DNA from 3 places in the Streptomyces sp. NPDC093225 genome. Region 3 is predicted to be linked to each of the others. Evidence: riboswitches for the same ligand, from Rfam matches in the RefSeq annotation. Region 3 holds a riboswitch; each other region holds the start of a gene.
What was found. Region 3 has a riboswitch for guanidine ahead of ACIQCH_RS18790 (multidrug efflux SMR transporter). Riboswitches for the same ligand answer to the same signal wherever they lie in the genome.
Positions count from the first base shown of each region.

Region 1 (5,475 bases), on a different contig from region 3:
CACCAGCGTGCTGGACCGCCTGGAGCGGCGCGGACACATCACCCGCGGCACCCTGGCCGGCGACCGCCGCTCGGTCCTCGTCGAGCTCACCGACACCGGACGGGCGGCGGCGACCCTGATCGAGGAGACGCTGGCGGGCGTGGAAGCGCGCGCCCTCACCGCGCTGCCCGCCGACGCGGTCGCGGGCTTCCACGCCGTGGTGGACGCACTCATCAAGGAGGAGTCGTGACCCCGGACCCCCGCACCACGCAGGACGACGCCGCGCCGCTGTTCGGCGACCTGATGGCCGAGGTGATGGCGACCGCCGAGCACTTCGGCCACCGTCAGCACGTCCACCTGACCTGGCTGGCCGTACGGCGCTGCGGAACGGGACCGGCCGTGCGGCTGGTCAGCGACGGCATCCGGGCCACCGCCCGCTACGCGGGCGCCCCGCAGAAGTACCACGCCACCGTCAGCCGGGCCTGGGTCGAACTGGTCGGCCACCACGTTGACCAGGAGGACACCGCCGACTTCGACTCGTTCGCCGAGCGCAACCCGGCGCTGCTCGACAAGAAGCTGCTGTCCCGCTTCTACCACTCCACGACGCTGGCCGGCCCCGCCGCCCGGACCGGCTGGGTCGAGCCCGACAACGAGCCCTTCCCCTGGCGGCGCGCCGGGTGAGGCCCCGCCGGGGACCCCGAGCGGCCGGCGGCGCTCAGCCGGCCGGGTCGACCGGCTTCGCCCCGGTCCGGACCAGGAACTCGGTGAGCACCTCGGCGAGGCGCTCGGGCTGGTCCTCGGGGATCAGCGTGGCGGAATCCGCGATCTCCACCAGCCGGCCCTGCGGATACAGTTCGGCCAGCCGCGGCCCGTGCTCGCGCGGCATCAGAGGGTCCCGGTCGGCCCAGACGACCAGGACCGGCAGGTCGACCCGGCGCAGCTGCTCGCTCCAGGCCAGCAGGGTGCCGCGGTCGGGTGCGCCGGTCGCGAACTTCGCGAAGTCCCGGCGAACGCCACGGCTGCGGGTCGCGGGGCCGAACCAGTCGTCCACGATCTCGTCGGGCACGCCGCGCAGGCTCATCCCGCCGTAGCCCTTGGGGTGGTGCCGGAACGCGGGAACGCGCATGAGCCGCGTCAGCAGTCGGACGCCCCCGGGGACCCTGCTCACCTGGGCCAGCGCCTTGGCCGGCCCGGGAGGGAAGTTGTCGAAGGCCTCACAGGCGACCAGCGCCATGCGGGCGATGCGCCGGCCCTCCGGCTCCAGCAGCAGGAACTGGCCTCCGCCCCAGTCGTTGAGCACGAGCGTCACCTGGTCCAGCCCGAGGCGCTCGACGAACTCGCCCAGGATGCGGGCGGCACCGCGCTGGGACAGGTCGGCGTCGGGGTGCATGGGCTGCCGATGACCACCCAGGGGCAGCGTGGGCAGGACACAGCGGTACCCGTCCAGCAGGGGGACCACCTTGCGCCACTGCGTCTCGTTCATCGGCACGCCGTGCCCGAACACGAGCACCGGCCCCGCACCGCCGGTGTCCTGGTAGTCGATCGGTCCGCACGACAACTCGATCCGCGGCATGGCACCCCCGTTTGACAGCCGATACCGCAGCGATCATCCCCGCCCGGGCACCGAACGGCAACGGCACGGACCGGACACCATCGGCACCGATGCCCGTGCCGATGCCGTGGCCGAAGTCGTCGCCTCGCGCGCGGTCATGCGCCGGGGCAGAGCACGAACAGGGGAAGGGCGCGGCGGACGGGCCGATCGCCGATCTCCTCGAGCGCCGCGCGGATCTCGTCCAGGTGGCCCGTGGTCAGCTCCAGCGGCGGCTCGTCGGGCTGGTGGACGGTGCGGATCGGGTAGTCCACGCCGGGCTCCCGCGTCATCTCGATGTGGCACCCCAGCACGTGGGTGACCGTCCGCTCGCCGCAGAAGTCGATCAGACGGTCGATGGTCCGGGTGAACGCCTTCCAGTCCTGGACGTAGAGGCGGCCGGGGTAGACCGTGTCGCCGGTGAGGAGGAACCCGGTCCACGGGTCGTAGTACGTGACCGCGGCCTCGTGGTGGCCCGGGGTGGCCAGGCACTCCAGCACGCGCCCTCCCAGGTCCACCCGTGCCACGCCGTCCGGATCGTCGTCGAAACCGAAGTACGGCCAGGCGGTGGCCGGTTCCGCGCCGACCACCGTGGTGTCGGGACGGTCCGCGAACTGGCCGTCGCCCGCGACGTGGTCCCCGTGCGGATGGGTGTGGAGCACCAGCAGGTGGTACCCGGGCCTGGGATGCCGGTCCAGCCACGACGCGACGAGCCCGTCGACGACGTGGCGAAGCGGGAAGTACTCGGCGGACGCGGTGGCGCCGGTGTCGATCAGCACGGCCCGGTCGTTGCCGAACAGCAGGAAGAGGAAGGGCGCTTCGTAGTCGATCGCCATGTTCTGGCGCAGGACGTACGTGTGTTCGTCGTAGGCGTGGACCTGGATGTCCGGGTCGGTGTTGTGCTTGGCCGACGGCGAGCCGTGGATCCACCGGACGCCCAGGGGGCGGGGCGGGGGAGTCGCACCGGCGAAGTCGACCAGGGAGGTGCGGGCACCCATGTGGCGTCTCCTCGGGTGCGTCGTCTTGGCGGGCCGGGTACGGCGCACGTCTCGTCCGGGGCCGGCACGTACGCGCCGCCATGGGCGACCGTACCACCGGCCCGCGCGGCGGCGTCCCGACGGCCCGACGGGTCAGTACCGCGTCGGATCCCCGCCGTCCTGCCGCCCCCGCCGTGTCTCCGTGTCAAGCCCGCAGTGGGGGAGAGTGCGGGTACTCGCTCCCTTCTGAGTAGCCGGATGCCCACGGACAGCGAGAGTGGTCGGTGTAGACGGAGGGACGGGTGGGTAAGACGAGGCCAGGCTTCCAACCGGGGGCCGGGGCGGTCCGCGGACCGCCGCATGGCATGTCAAGAAGGATGATCATGGCGCGTGGCACGGTGAAGTGGTTCAACTCCGAGAAGGGCTTCGGATTCATCGCCCAGGACGGAGGCGGACCGGACGTCTTCGCCCACTACTCCAACATCGCCGGACACGGCTACCGGGAGCTGCGGGAGGGTGAGGCCGTCACGTTCGACGTCACCCAGGGGCAGAAGGGCCCGCAGGCGGAGAACATCACCCGCGCCTGACCCGCCCCCGGTGACCCGGCCGCGGGCCGGTTCGTCCGTCACGGCGCCCGCCTCCCGGGCGGGCGCCGTCCTGCTGCCCGCCGGTGCTCACCGCTCGCCGGCGGGCAGCCCACCGCTCGCCGGCGCTCACTGCCCACGGCTCGCCGCCGCTGCGGGTCACCGCCCGGGCGTCCGCCGTGCTGCCGCCCGGCCCCGTGTCATCCGCCGCTCCTCCCGCTTCCTGAGTTCCTCGGGAGTCTTGCCCGCGACCGGCCTGCTCGCCTCGGGGTGCACCGGGTCCGGGCCCGGGTGATCGTCGACCCGCTCCCCGCGACCGGCCCGCGGCTCCTGGCGTGCGCGCTCCGCGCCGCCCACCGCGCCGTGCTGCGTTCCGTCCATCGCTCGGGCTCCTTTCCTCGCTCGGACCCGCCCCGCCCCGCCACGTCGACCGGGAGCGGTCAGTGCCCGAGGTGGTCCTTTCCCTTTTCCTTCATCTCGCGGGCCTTTCCGCGGGCCTGCAGGGCCGCGCCCTTGGCCTCGTTCGTCTTGTTGCCCATGGCGTGCGCCGTCTTCTGGACGGCCTTTCCGAGCAGTTGCTCGGCCTTGGCCTTCATCTTCTCGGTGGTGCTCATCCGAACTTCCTTCCCTGCCGTGGGTGTCGGGCGGGGTGGCTGCGCCCTCCGCGGGCCTCACCCCAGTCGCAGTCGGCGGCGGAGGGAGGCGCGCGCGGAGAGGCGGAAGAAGTGCAGGGCGCTGCGGACGGTGAGCCGGGCGCCCCACGCCAACGCCCTCAAGGCGAAGCGGCGGGTGAGGACGAGGGCCGCCCAGCGGGCGAGCACCCGCCGCCGGCGCCACCTCCTGCGTCGGCGCCGTCCCGGGCCGACCCTCACGAACGTCTCCGGCCCGCCACGAGGCGGTAGACCGCCAGGAGGACGAGGGAGCCCACGATGGCCGCGATCCACGTCGAGAGCTCGAAGAAGCCGTCGATCGAGTCGATGTCGAAGATGACCTTCCCGAGCCAGCCGCCCAGGAGGGCGCCGGCAATGCCGATCAGTGTCGTGAGAATGATGCCGCCGGGGTCGCGGCCCGACATCAGGAGCTTCGCGATGATTCCGGCGAGCAGCCCCAGAATGATCCAGCCGATGATGCTCATGGAGTGCCCCTCGTCTCACGCATGCGGTTCGTGTAGTTCTTCTGCGCAGTCGCACGGATTCCAAACGCGGACAAATGCGGACAAATGCGGACATCCTCACTGTTGAGCCGCGGTCTCGTTCGCGCCGGGTCCGCTCAGGGACTCCTCGGGGCGGCCCGCTCCGGCGCGCCCCGCGTCCCCGGGCCCGCGGTGCGGGGCGGCATCGCGGCGGCGACGAGGCCGGCCAGCGCCATGGCACCGATGTACCGGCGGGCCGGTCGTCCGGGCGGGCGTGAGGTGCGTCCGGGGCATGGACCGGCTCCCGTCCAGCATTCGCCGGGTGGCCCGGTCCGGCATCACCCGTCGAGGGTGAGGGGTCCGATCCGCCGTGGTGTCGGAATCCATCCGCAAGCTGCCGGATCCGACACTCCCGTCCGGTCTCCCGGCCTCCTACGGTCGAGCCATGAGCACGCACGAGACGATCACCGCCGCGCCGGACCGCACCCGTACGCACACCTGGCAGCCGCGCCCCGAACCGACCCCGGAACTCCTCGGCATGACCGGCCTCGAGATCCTCCGGGCCGCACAGAAGGGCATGCTGCCCGCCTCCTCGATCATGAGCACCCTCGGCTTCCGGCTCGCCGAGGTCGGCGAGGGCTTCGCCGCCTTCGAGGGGGACCCCGGCGACCACCTGCTCAACCCCATGGGCACCGTGCACGGCGGCTTCCTCGCCACGCTCCTGGACTCGGCGCTCGGCTCGGCGGTGATGACCCGGCTGCCGGCGGGCACCGCGTACACCACCGTGCAACTCGGCGTGCACATGATCCGTCCGGTGCTGTCCGACACCCCCACGCTGCGCTGCGAGGGCACCGCCCTGCACGTCGGGCGCACCACCGCCACCGCCGAGGCCCGCATCGTCGGCACCCGTGACGGCAAGCTGTACGCGCACGGTACGACGACCTGCGCCGTCCTGCGCCCCTGAGTCCTGCGGACGGGTGAAATCCGCCCCCCGCCACGGAGGGCGATCATGCCCGGACGACGGGAGAATGGGCGCGAGGCACATCGTCCCGCGCGGGCGAGGGCGAGGGCGCGGCTCTGCGGTCGGGAGGTCGTGGGACATGGAACCGTCGACTCCCCGCGCCGCAGGCAGCACGGGCGAGGCCTCCGCCGGGCTGGGGCGCCGGCATCGGGGGCTGCGCCGCCGCGGCGCGTTCTGGTCCTTCCTCACGCCGG
Region 1 covers NZ_JBIVNX010000008.1:186,666-192,140, forward strand. The annotation lists gene ACIQCH_RS10645 (MarR family winged helix-turn-helix transcriptional regulator) at 1-229, shown strand, start outside; gene ACIQCH_RS10650 (hypothetical protein) at 226-660, shown strand; gene ACIQCH_RS10655 (alpha/beta fold hydrolase) at 695-1,552, opposite strand; gene ACIQCH_RS10660 (MBL fold metallo-hydrolase) at 1,687-2,565, opposite strand; guanidine-III (ykkC-III) riboswitch at 2,580-2,647, opposite strand; gene ACIQCH_RS10665 (cold-shock protein) at 2,928-3,131, shown strand; gene ACIQCH_RS10670 (hypothetical protein) at 3,288-3,509, opposite strand; gene ACIQCH_RS10675 (hypothetical protein) at 3,569-3,742, opposite strand; gene ACIQCH_RS10680 (hypothetical protein) at 3,800-3,949, opposite strand; gene ACIQCH_RS10685 (GlsB/YeaQ/YmgE family stress response membrane protein) at 3,997-4,263, opposite strand; gene ACIQCH_RS10690 (PaaI family thioesterase) at 4,706-5,224, shown strand; gene ACIQCH_RS10695 (three-helix bundle dimerization domain-containing protein) at 5,361-5,475, shown strand, end outside.
Region 1: another riboswitch for guanidine. It lies ahead of ACIQCH_RS10660 (MBL fold metallo-hydrolase); the one in region 3 lies ahead of ACIQCH_RS18790 (multidrug efflux SMR transporter).

Region 2 (5,475 bases), on a different contig from region 3:
CACAGCCGCGCCAGTTCCAGATCGCCCGAGACGGCGGGGCCCGCCAGCGGGCGACGGTTCCAGAGCGCCTCGTACAGCCACTGCGCGGGGGCGCTCACCTCGCAGTCCGCCGGACCCTCGTCCGTACGCACCACCACCAGCGGCTCCCGCGAGACGCGGGCCGTCCACACCGCGCCGGTGTCCGTGGCCCGCACCCGCATCACCCGCTCCGCGTCGCGGTCCGTCCGCACGGTGGTCCGCGGCCGGAGGAGGAACCCGCGCAGGAGCTCGTCCACCCCGTCCTCGGCGAACTCCGGCGCCACCGCCGAGAACCCGCCGCCCAGCGCCGACTCCGCGTCCACCCGGTGCACGGTCGTCTCGTGCGCCTGGCGCCGCGCCCAGAACGTCCGCGGCGAGGTCACGCCGGGCAGGAAGGTGAAGCACTCCAGGTCCGCCGGAGCCGCCTCCAGCGTCTCCACCAGCGCCGCATGCCCCTCGCGGAACCACGCCAGCAGCTCCGCCCCGACCAGCTCCGGGCCCGCGCCCAGCGGGACCCCCTCCCGCAGCGGCTCCCCGACCACCCGCGCGGCCCACCGGTGGACCGCGCCCGTGTGCCGCAACAGGTCGGTGACACGCCAGCCGGGACAGGTGGGCACCGGGGCGTCGAGGCCCGCCCGCTCGGCCGTGTCCGCGAGCGAACGACCCTGCTCGTCAAGCGTCTTGAGGTAGTCCATGGTCTCCATGGGGCGAGTGTGCCATCCGGCGCCGGGGCGGCGCCCCGCCGCCGTCAGCCGTCCTGGAGCCCCGTCATCCGCAGCGTGAGGTTGATCCGACCCGACGCCAGCCCCGTCACCTCCGGATCGCCCGTCCCCGGAAGCACCTTCACCACCCCGTGGTACGCGAACCGCGAGGGCCCCCCGAAGACGAACAGGTCCCCGGACTCCAGCTCCACGTCCGTGTAGGGCCGGCCCCGGTCCTCCGGGTTCCCGAAGCGGAACACGCACGTGTCGCCGATGCTCAGCGACACCACCGGCGCACCCGACCGCTCGTCCTTGTCCTGGTGCATCCCCATGCGCGCGTCGCCGTCGTAGAAGTTGACCAGCGCGGTGTCCGGCTCGTACCCGTCGCCGGCCGCCGGGTCCCCGTACGCCTCCCGCAGCGCCTCCCGCCCCAGCTCCGCCAGCCAGTCGGGGAAGGGCGCCACCCGCGCGCCGTTCACGTCGTCCGCCGTGCGCGAGTACCGGTACGGCAGCCAGTGCCAGCCCAGGCACACCGTCTGCGCGGACATCACCCCGCCCCCGGGCAGCCGCGTGTGCCGGATCGGCACCGGCCCGCGCGCCCACTCCCGGCAGGCCGCCACCAGCTCCCGCTGCCGCTCGCCCGGCAGCCAGCCCGGCACGTGCACCGCACCCGCCGCGAGCACCGGCCGCGGTCTCGGGAACAGCCCGGTCATTGCATCCACCTCCCACCCCCGACGGTAGGGGGCGTACTGCTCCGACCGTAGTACGGGCCACCGACAGCAGGAGCGGATACGGGCCACACCGTGGATCATGCGAGGATCGGCTTCATGAACGGCGAAGCGGCCCCGAGGCGAGCAGCGGACCTGTCCACGCGCACCAAGCTCGAGAGGGGGCGCGGGGCACTGGGTCCGGCCCTTGAACTCGTCCACACCGGACGCGCCCCCACCCGTGCCGTGCTCACGGCCGAGCTCGGGGTCACCCGCGCCACGGCCGGCGCCGTGGCCGCCGAGCTGGAGGCCCTCGGCCTGATCCGCGTCGACTCCCGCCCCGGTGTCGCCGGCGGCTCCCAGGGCCGGCCCTCGCACCGGCTCGCGGTCGACGAGAACGGCCCCGTCGCCCTCGCCGCGCAGGTCCACCCCGACGGCTTCCGCGCCGCCCTGGTCGGCCTCGGCGGCCGGATCGTCGACACCACGCCCGGGTGCGTGACCGTCTCCGCCGACCCGGCGCAGGTGCTCGGCGAGGTGGTCGACGCCGGCGCGGCCCTGCTCGCCAAGAGCGGCCGCCGCTGCGTGGGCGCCGGCCTGGCCGTCCCGTCCGCCGTCGCCGAGCCCGACGGCACGGCCCTCAACCCGCTGCACCTCGCCTGGCCGGCCGGCGCCCCGGTACGCGAGATCTTCACCGAACGCGTCCGCGCCGCCGGCATCGACGGACCCGCCTTCACCGGCAACGACGTGAACCTGGCCGCCCTCGCCGAGCACCGCCACGGCGCCGGCCGCAGCGCCCAGCACCTCCTGTGCGTGGCCACCGGCCACCGCGGCGTCGGCGGCGCGCTCGTACTCGACGGCCGCCTGCACTCCGGAAGTTCCGGACTCGCCCTGGAGGTCGGCCACCTGACCGTCAACCCCGACGGCCGGGCCTGCCACTGCGGCGGCCGCGGCTGCCTCGACGTGGAGGCCGATCCGCTCGCGTTCCTCCAGGCCGCGGGCCGCACCCCCGGCCCCGAGGTCTCGCTGCTGGACCAGGCCCGCGACCTGCTGCGCGCGGAGCCCGCCGACCCGGCCGTGCGGCACGCGACCGAGGAGCTCGTGGACCGCCTCGGCCTCGGCCTGGCGGGGCTGGTCAACATCCTCAACCCCGACCGGATCATCCTCGGCGGCCTGCACCGCGAGCTGCTGAACGCCGCCCCCGAGCGGCTGCGGGCGGTGGTCGCCGACCGCAGCCTGTGGGGGCGCAGCGGGGGCGTACCGATCCTGCCCTGCACCCTCGACCACAACAGCCTGGTCGGCGCCGCAGAGCTGGCCTGGCAGCCGGTCCTCGACGACCCGCTCCTGCTGGGCCAGGGAGCGGTGGCGGCCGGCCACTGACCGGCGGTACGCCGGTCAGCCCTCGGCCGGGACCGCGTCCTCGGCCCGCAGGGTCAGCGGAACGTTGCCCTTGACGGCCTGGGAGTACGGGCAGACCGCGTCCGCCCGGTGCAGCAGGGGCAGCAGGTCCTCGCCCCGCCAGCCAGGCAGCGAGACCGTCATGGTGACCGCGAGCCCGTACCCGGCGGCGGTGTCGGTCGTCCCGAGCTCCACCTGGCAGGCGACCCGCGCGGCGGCGGCGTCGACACCGAACTCGCCGGCCACCTCGGCCAGGGCGGACGTGAAGCACGCGGCGAACCCGGCGGCGAAGAGCTGCTCGGGATTCGTCGACTCCGGCGCCTTCTTGCGCGGGGGCGCCAGCCGCAGGTCGAGCCGGCCGTCGTCCGTGACGACCGTCCCGGTCCGGCCGCCGCTCGCGTGGGCGGTGGTGCTGTACAGGGTGCGGGTGAGGGGCACGACCACGATGGGGTCCTCTGCTCGACGGGGACCGCCGCCCGCACGGGACGACGGGGACGCTGCACGGCGCAGGTCACTGTCGCGTCGTCGTGCGTGACCGGGTACGGCGCATCTCGTCCGGGGTCCTCTGAGCAGACCGCCGCCCACCGTAGGCAGCACCCCCGGCCGCCGCAACCGCCGCCGCGGGTGACGCTCCTCACCCGGAGGCCCGGCCGTCCCCACGCCGCCGCCGTAGCCCGCACCCCACCTCGGCCCGCCGGATCCTCGGCGGTGCCGCGGGTCCCGCGGCGCGTGGGCCCGCCGCCCCGGTCACCGCATCCTCGGCGGTGCCTGGCGGGTCCCGTGGTGTGTGGGGGAGGTGCTTGAGGCGTCGTGGCAGGCTGGTCCGGAGGCAGGCCCGGGCCGGAGGTGGCCGAAGGCCAGGGCGAAGCCCCGAAGCCTCCGGGGTGGGCCTGCCGCAGGGCCTGCAGGCCATACCGGCTCAAGCGCCGAGGGGACCCACACACCACGGGACCCACCCCGAAGCGCGGGGACCACCCCAGCCACCCACGCACGCACCCACACGCACCCACGCACCCGCCGGCCCGACCCACCACCCACCCACCCACACCCACCCACCACCCCGCCCCCTCCTCCCCCCCCACCCGCAAAACCCCTCGGCTCTCCCACTCGCCCAGTGGCATGCTGGCCACGTGAACGGACCGGAGATCGCCCTGACCCTCGCCCCCGAGCTGTACCTCTTCGCGGCGCCCGACCGCCGCGCCGCCCGGGCGCGCACGGTCACCGACGGCTCGTCCAGCCTGGGCCACGTCGTCGAATCGGCCGGCGTCCCGCTCACCGAGGTCGGCCGACTCCTCGTCGACGGCCACGAGGTCCCCGCCTCCCACGTCCCGCGCGCCGGCGAGTCCGTCGAGGTCGAAGGCGTCGTACGCCCCCAGCGCGTGCCCGGTGCCCCGCTCCGCTTCCTCCTCGACGTCCATCTCGGCACGCTGGCCCGCCGGCTGCGCCTGCTCGGCGTCGACGCGGCGTACGAGAACGAGGACATCGGCGACCCGGCCCTCGCCACCCGCTCCGCCGCCGAGCGCCGCGTCCTGCTCTCACGCGACCGCGGGCTGCTGCGCCGCCGCGAGATCTGGGCGGGCGCGTACATCTACAGCGACCGGCCGGACGAGCAACTGCGCGACGTCCTCGGCCGCTTCGCGCCCCGGCTCGCGCCCTGGACCCGCTGCACGGCCTGCAACGGCACGCTGCGGCCCGCCGCGAAGGACGCCGTCGTCGACCGCGTCGAACACGGCACGCAGCGGACGTACGACGTCTTCGCCCAGTGCGCCGACTGCGAGCGCGTCTACTGGCGCGGCGCGCACCACGCGAGCCTGGAGCGGATCGTCACCGACGCCCTGGACGAGTTCGGCAACGCGGCCTGAACGTACGGCCCGCACACCACGCACTCACCTCATCGAGGCCACGGAGCCCACCCACCACACCCCACCGCATCCCAACCCAACCGAACCCAACCCAACCCAACCCACGCGCCTCAGAAGGCGTACGTGTCCCCGGTGTCCAGCGCCAGCACCGCGTGCTCGTTGTTCTCCAGCTCCGTGTCCGTCGCCCCGCCGTTCCACCAGGTGTCGATCCGCACGACGGCCTCGGCCGGCCGCTCCTTCAGCAGGAGCACCAGACCGATGTGCCGGCCGCTGCCCTGCACCGGCAGCGAGCCCGTCTCGCAGACCACCACCCGCGCCTCGACCCGGGCGCACCCTTCCGCCAGGCGCTGCCGCTCCGCCAGGTCCACCGACAGGCGCAGCCGCACCGTCGCGTTCGGGAGCGCCGCCGGTCCGTGGTTCTCGGGCACCAGCCAGATGCCCAGCCGGCCCGCGGCCAGCGACACCTGCCCGTGGTACGCCACGTCCGCCTCGGGCATCACCGGCTCGCCGCCGCCGCTGCCCGCACGCGGGGTCGCGACGGCCGTACCGGCCGAGCACACCCCCGCCACGACCGCGGACAACGCCGCGGCCACCACCACACCTCGCGCGGCACGCCCTACCGACCCGGCACGCGCGGTACGCCCAGTACGCATGCCCCGCACGATAAGCAAGCCGAAGATCCACTCATCGGATTACCACTCTTTCGTGGACGCGCCGCTCCCCCACCCGCCACGACCACACCCACCGCACCCACCGCACCCACGACAACCCACCCACCCCTGCCCACCCAAA
Region 2 covers NZ_JBIVNX010000030.1:42,148-47,622, reverse strand. The annotation lists gene ACIQCH_RS24975 (maleylpyruvate isomerase family mycothiol-dependent enzyme) at 1-722, opposite strand, end outside; gene ACIQCH_RS24970 (alpha-ketoglutarate-dependent dioxygenase AlkB family protein) at 767-1,432, opposite strand; gene ACIQCH_RS24965 (ROK family protein) at 1,547-2,803, shown strand; gene ACIQCH_RS24960 (Ohr family peroxiredoxin) at 2,819-3,265, opposite strand; guanidine-III (ykkC-III) riboswitch at 3,338-3,400, opposite strand; gene ACIQCH_RS24955 (Mut7-C RNAse domain-containing protein) at 3,952-4,683, shown strand; gene ACIQCH_RS24950 (hypothetical protein) at 4,794-5,276, opposite strand.
Region 2: another riboswitch for guanidine. It lies ahead of ACIQCH_RS24960 (Ohr family peroxiredoxin); the one in region 3 lies ahead of ACIQCH_RS18790 (multidrug efflux SMR transporter).

Region 3 (5,475 bases):
CCTGGACCACCACCTTGCGCGTCGCCGCACCCTGCAGCACCCGCCCCGCCCCCAGCAGCACCACCGCCCACGCGGCCTGGAAGCCCAACGCCCCCAGCGCCGCCCCCGCCCCCGCGTGCGTACCCATCAGCACGTCCAGCGGCACCTGCAGCATCGCCGCCCACGGCAGCAGCCGCACCACCTCGCCGAAACCGCCCGGGAACACCGTCAGCGGCAGCACCATGCCCGAGCAGAAGATCGACGCCAGCGACGCCAGCATGTTCACCCCCACCCCGTCCAACAGCCAGAACGCGCACAACCCGACCAGGTAGCGCACCGCGAAACCCACCACCAGCCCCAGCACCACCGACACCAGGAACAGCAGCCACCGCGCCGGCCGGGACGGCAGCGCCAACTCGAACGCCAACGCCCCCGCCACCAGCGGCACCACCCCCCGCCCCAGCAACTGGAACACCGCCCGCCCCAGGTCCCCCGCCAGCCACCACAGTTGGAGATCCGCCGGCCGGTACAGGTCCACCGCCACGTCCCCCGTGCGGATCCGCTCCTGCAACTCCTCCTGGAACCCGCCGCCGATCAGCGCCCCCGCCGCCAGCAGCGACTGGCTCACCCACACGAACGTCAGCGCCTGCGCCCGGTCGTAGCCACCCAGCCCCGGCCGCTGGTCCCACAGCGCGACGTACGTGTACGCCACGATGAAGCCGAACACCGTGTTCGTGAACACCCCGGCCGCCGTGGCCGTCCCGTACGTCGCGTACCGGCGGAAGCCGCCCGCCGCCACCGCCCCGTACAACCGCAGCGGGGCGAGGGCGCTCCCGGCCCGCCCGGAACGCCCCGCTCCCGATTCCGGACCGTTGTTCACCCTCGCTCGCCACCTCGTATCCCGACCCGGACTCGTTGTCCATGTGCGTACCGGTACCCGCGACCACCGGCCCCCGAGCCGGTCCGGCCCGGTGCCCGACGAGCGCGCCGCGCACCGTTCCTGAGGCCCTGTCAGCCAAAGCGAGCGAGCTTAGTGCGCCGGGGGGACCCGCGCGACCGAATATCGGCCGACCGGGACGCGACGGTGTTCCATTGGGTGCAGATGCACAAATATCGCCCGTACGGGCGACAGATGATCCGGCCGAGGAGTCCCTGGAGTCATGAGCGACGAGTCACCGCAGCAGGGCTGGGCCCCCCGGGACCCGGACCGGCCCGCCGGCCCCACCCCCGGCGAACGCGCCGCGGACACCCCGCCGTCCGCCACCGGCCGGCCCGGCAGGCCCCCGCGCACCGGCTGGCGCCGCCTCCTGCCCACCTGGCGGATGCTGCTCGGCGGCCTCCTCCTGCTCCTCCTCCTCGTCGCCGGCGCCCTCATCGCCGGCTACCTCCTCGTCGACATCCCGCCCGCCAACAAGGCCGCCACCGCCCAGAGCAACGTCTACCTCTACGCCGACGGCAGCCAGCTCGCCCGCGACGGCGAGGTCAACCGCGTCAACGTGCCCCTCTCCCAGGTCCCCAGGACCGTCCAGCAAGCCGTACTCGCCGCCGAGGACCGGGACTTCTACTCCGAACGCGCCGTCGACCCCAAGGCCATGCTGCGCGCCGCCTGGAACACCGTGACCGGCAAGGGCAAGCAGTCCGGCTCCACCATCACCCAGCAGTACGTCAAGAACTACTACCTGGGCCAGGAACAGACCATCAAACGCAAGGTCAAGGAGTTCTTCATCGCGATCAAACTCGGTCGCGAAGAGTCCAAGGAGGACATCCTCGAGGGCTACCTCAACACCAGCTACTTCGGCCGCAACGCCTACGGCATCCAGGCCGCCGCCCAGGCCTACTACGGCAAGGACGTCAGCAAGCTCACCACCGCCGAGGGCGCCTACCTCGCCACCCTCCTCAACTCCCCCAGCACCTTCGACGTCGTCGCCCACCCCCAGCAACGCGGCCGCGCCCTCGCCCGCTGGAACTACGTCCTCGACGGCATGGTCAAGAAGAAGTGGCTCACCCCCGCCCGACGCGCGGCCATCACCTTCCCCGAACCCGGCAAGGTCCGCGCCCCCTCCGGCATGTCCGGCCAGCGCGGCTACCTCGTCGAGACCGTCAAGGACTACCTGATCGACAACGAGGTCATCGACGAGTCCGACCTCGCCGCCGGCGGCTACCGCATCACCACCACCATCGACAAGCGCCGCGAGAACGCCTTCGTCAAGGCCGTCCAGGACACCCTCCTCGACGACCTCGACCCCGCCGAACGCCCCGAGGACCGCACCGTACGCGCCGGCGGCGTGTCCATCGACCCCGCCACCGGCAAGGTCGTCGCCCTCTACGGCGGCATCGACTACACCAAGCAGTACGTCAACAACGCCACCCGCCACGACTACACCCCCGGCTCCACCTTCAAGCCCTTCGTCTTCACCGCCGCCGTCCAACACGACTCCACCACCCAGGACGGCCGCCGCATCACCCCCAACACCCTCTACAACGGCGACAACGAGCGCCCCGTCCAGGGCTCCGCCATCGCCTACGCCCCCGAGAACGAGGACCAGCGCTCGTACGGCGAGATCACCGTGCGCTCCGCCACCAACCTCTCCGTCAACACCGTGTACGCGCAGATGGCCGTCGACGTCGGCACCAGGAACGTCAAGCAGACCACCATCGACATGGGCATGCCCAAGGACGTGCCGGGCTTCCACGCCGTCCCCTCCATGGCACTCGGCACCCTCCAGGCCAGCGTCCTCGACATGACCCAGGTCTACGCCACCCTCGCCGACCACGGCCGCCACACCCCGTGGACCATCGTCGACAAGGTCAGCAAGGACGGCGACGCCCTCCCCCTCCCCCGACGCACGCCCAAGGAGGCCGTCGCACGCGAGGCCGCCGACACCACCACCTCGATCCTCGAATCGGTCGTCGAGAGCGGCACCGGCACCGCCGCCCAGGCCGCCGGCCGCCCCGCCGCCGGCAAGACCGGCACCGCCGAGGACGACAAGGCCGCCTGGTTCGCCGGCTACACCCCCGACCTCGTCACCGTCGTCTCCGTCATGGGCCAGGACCCCGACACCGGCGCCCTCGAACCCCTCTACGGCGCCCTCGGCCAGGCCCGCGTCAACGGCGGCGGCTACCCCGCCCGCATCTGGGCCGACTACACCGCGGCCGCACTGGCCGGCACCGAACCCACCGAGTTCGACCTCGAACTCCAGCCGGGCGCCGTGTACGTACCCCCCGCCGAACCCACCCGCACCCGCGGCCCGGACCGCGAACGCCCCGGCCAGGACCAAGGCCCGACCCAGGGCCAGGACCAGGGCCGCACCCAGGGCCAGGACCAGGGCAACGGCAACGGCAACGGCGGGAACGGCAACGGCGGCACCACCGACCAGGGTCAGGACCAGGGCCAGGACCAGGGCCGCACCACCGGCCGGACCGGCGGCCAGGACCAGGGCGGCACCACCGACGGCGGCACCACCGACGGCGGCGGCACCACCACCGGCACCACCGGAGGCACCACCACCGGAGGCACCGGAGGCGGACCTAGTGCCCCGAGGTCGCCTTCAGCCCCACCACGGCCACCAGCAACAGACAGATGAAGAAGATCCGGGCGGCGGTCGCCGGCTCACCCAGCACCACCATGCCGAGCACCGCCGCACCGGCCGCACCGATGCCCACCCACACCCCGTACGCCGTACCGATCGGCAACGTCTTCGCCGCGTACGACAGCAGCACCATGCTCGCCACGATGCCGGCACCGGTGAACACGCTCGGCCACAGCCGCGTGAACCCCTCCGTGTACTTCATACCGATCGACCAGCCGACCTCGAGCAGACCGGCGACGAAGAGCAGGACCCAGGCCATGACGGCACCTCCGAAACGAGCGCGGACAAGCGGTGCGTCGTCTTGTCGTACCCGGTACGGCGCGTCTCGTCGGGGTTCCCCGCCACCGTAGCAAAGCAACGCCGAAGGGCCGGTGACAGACGTCACCGGCCCTTCGCGATGCCTGGGGCACGAGGGCCCGGGGGCCCGGGGGCCCCGAGATCCGGATCTCCGGCGAAGCTAGAGGTACAGGCCCGTGGAGTCCTCCGAGCCCTCCAGCCGCTCCGCGGCCACCGCGTGCAGGTCCCGCTCGCGCATCAGCACGTACGCCACGCCCCTGACCTCGACCTCCGCCCGGTCCTCCGGGTCGTACAGCACCCGGTCACCGGGCTCCACGGTCCGCACGCTCTGACCGACCGCGACCACCTCGGCCCAGGCCAGCCGCTTGCCCACCGCGGCCGTCGCGGGGATGAGGATGCCGCCGCCGGAGCGCCGCTCCCCCTCGGGAGAGTCGGACCGGACCAGCACGCGGTCGTGCAGCATCCGGATGGGCAGCTTGTCGTGGGTGGGGTTCTCGCTCACGATCCGAACCTACCCGCCCCACCGGCCCGTGCACCCCGCAGGGTCACGGACCGCCGCGCGCCCCCACCGCGACGCGTCACGCGCGCTTGCGCCGTACCGACACCGCGAGCAGGCCCACGACGCCCACGGCCAGCAGCGCCACCGGCACCACCCGCTCCAGCCGCGGCTGGCCGTCCTCGTGCCGCAGCCCGGCCTTGAAGTCCGTCACCACCCGGTTGACCGCCACGAACGCCCGGCCGACCGTCTCGTCGACGGACGCGGCGACCCGCGCCTTCGCGTCCCCGATGATCGTCTGCGGGTGCATGCGCACGCCGATCTCGTCGAGCGTCTCGGCGAGCGCCGCGCGCCTGCGGATGATGTCCGCCTCGATCTGAGCGGGGGTCCTGGCATCCGACACCGCGCTGCCTCCGTCGTGGTCGTATGGGTGGGCGTAGTCCGACGTGGACAGTCTGTCAGCTTACGCTCGATGCCGTACGGATCCCCTCCCTAGGAGACTTGAGGACATGAGCGAGCGACTCCAGCCGGGCGACACCGCGCCCGCCTTCACCCTGCCCGACGCCGACGGCAACGCGGTCTCGCTCGCGGACCACAAGGGCCGCAAAGTGATCGTGTACTTCTACCCGGCCGCGCTGACCCCGGGCTGCACCAAGCAGGCCTGCGACTTCACGGACAACCTCGAGGTGCTGGCCTCCGCCGGCTACGACGTCATCGGCGTGTCCCCCGACAAGCCGGAGAAGCTGGCCAAGTTCCGCGAGAAGGAGCACCTGAAGGTCACCCTGGTCGGCGACCCGGAGAAGGAGGTGCTGACGGCCTACGGCGCGTACGGCGAGAAGAAGCTCTACGGCAAGACCGTCACCGGCGTCATCCGCTCCACGGTGGTCGTCGACGAGGACGGCAAGGTCGAGCGGGCCCTCTACAACGTCAAGGCCACCGGCCACGTAGCGAAGATCATCAAGGACCTGGGCATCTGACCCCGGCCCCCTCGGAAGGGCCCGCGCCGAAACACAACCGGCGCGGGCCCTTCCGCATACCGTGCGTAACCGTCCCGGGTGCATCCCGTTACTCCAAGCGAGTGGCCGCACATCCGAGCGGCCGGAGAACCGGAGT
Region 3 covers NZ_JBIVNX010000018.1:130,771-136,245, reverse strand. The annotation lists gene ACIQCH_RS18800 (ABC transporter permease) at 1-796, opposite strand, end outside; gene ACIQCH_RS18795 (transglycosylase domain-containing protein) at 1,140-3,563, shown strand; gene ACIQCH_RS18790 (multidrug efflux SMR transporter) at 3,508-3,828, opposite strand; guanidine-III (ykkC-III) riboswitch at 3,860-3,928, opposite strand; gene ACIQCH_RS18785 (co-chaperone GroES) at 4,027-4,368, opposite strand; gene ACIQCH_RS18780 (DUF3618 domain-containing protein) at 4,445-4,765, opposite strand; gene bcp (thioredoxin-dependent thiol peroxidase) at 4,872-5,339, shown strand.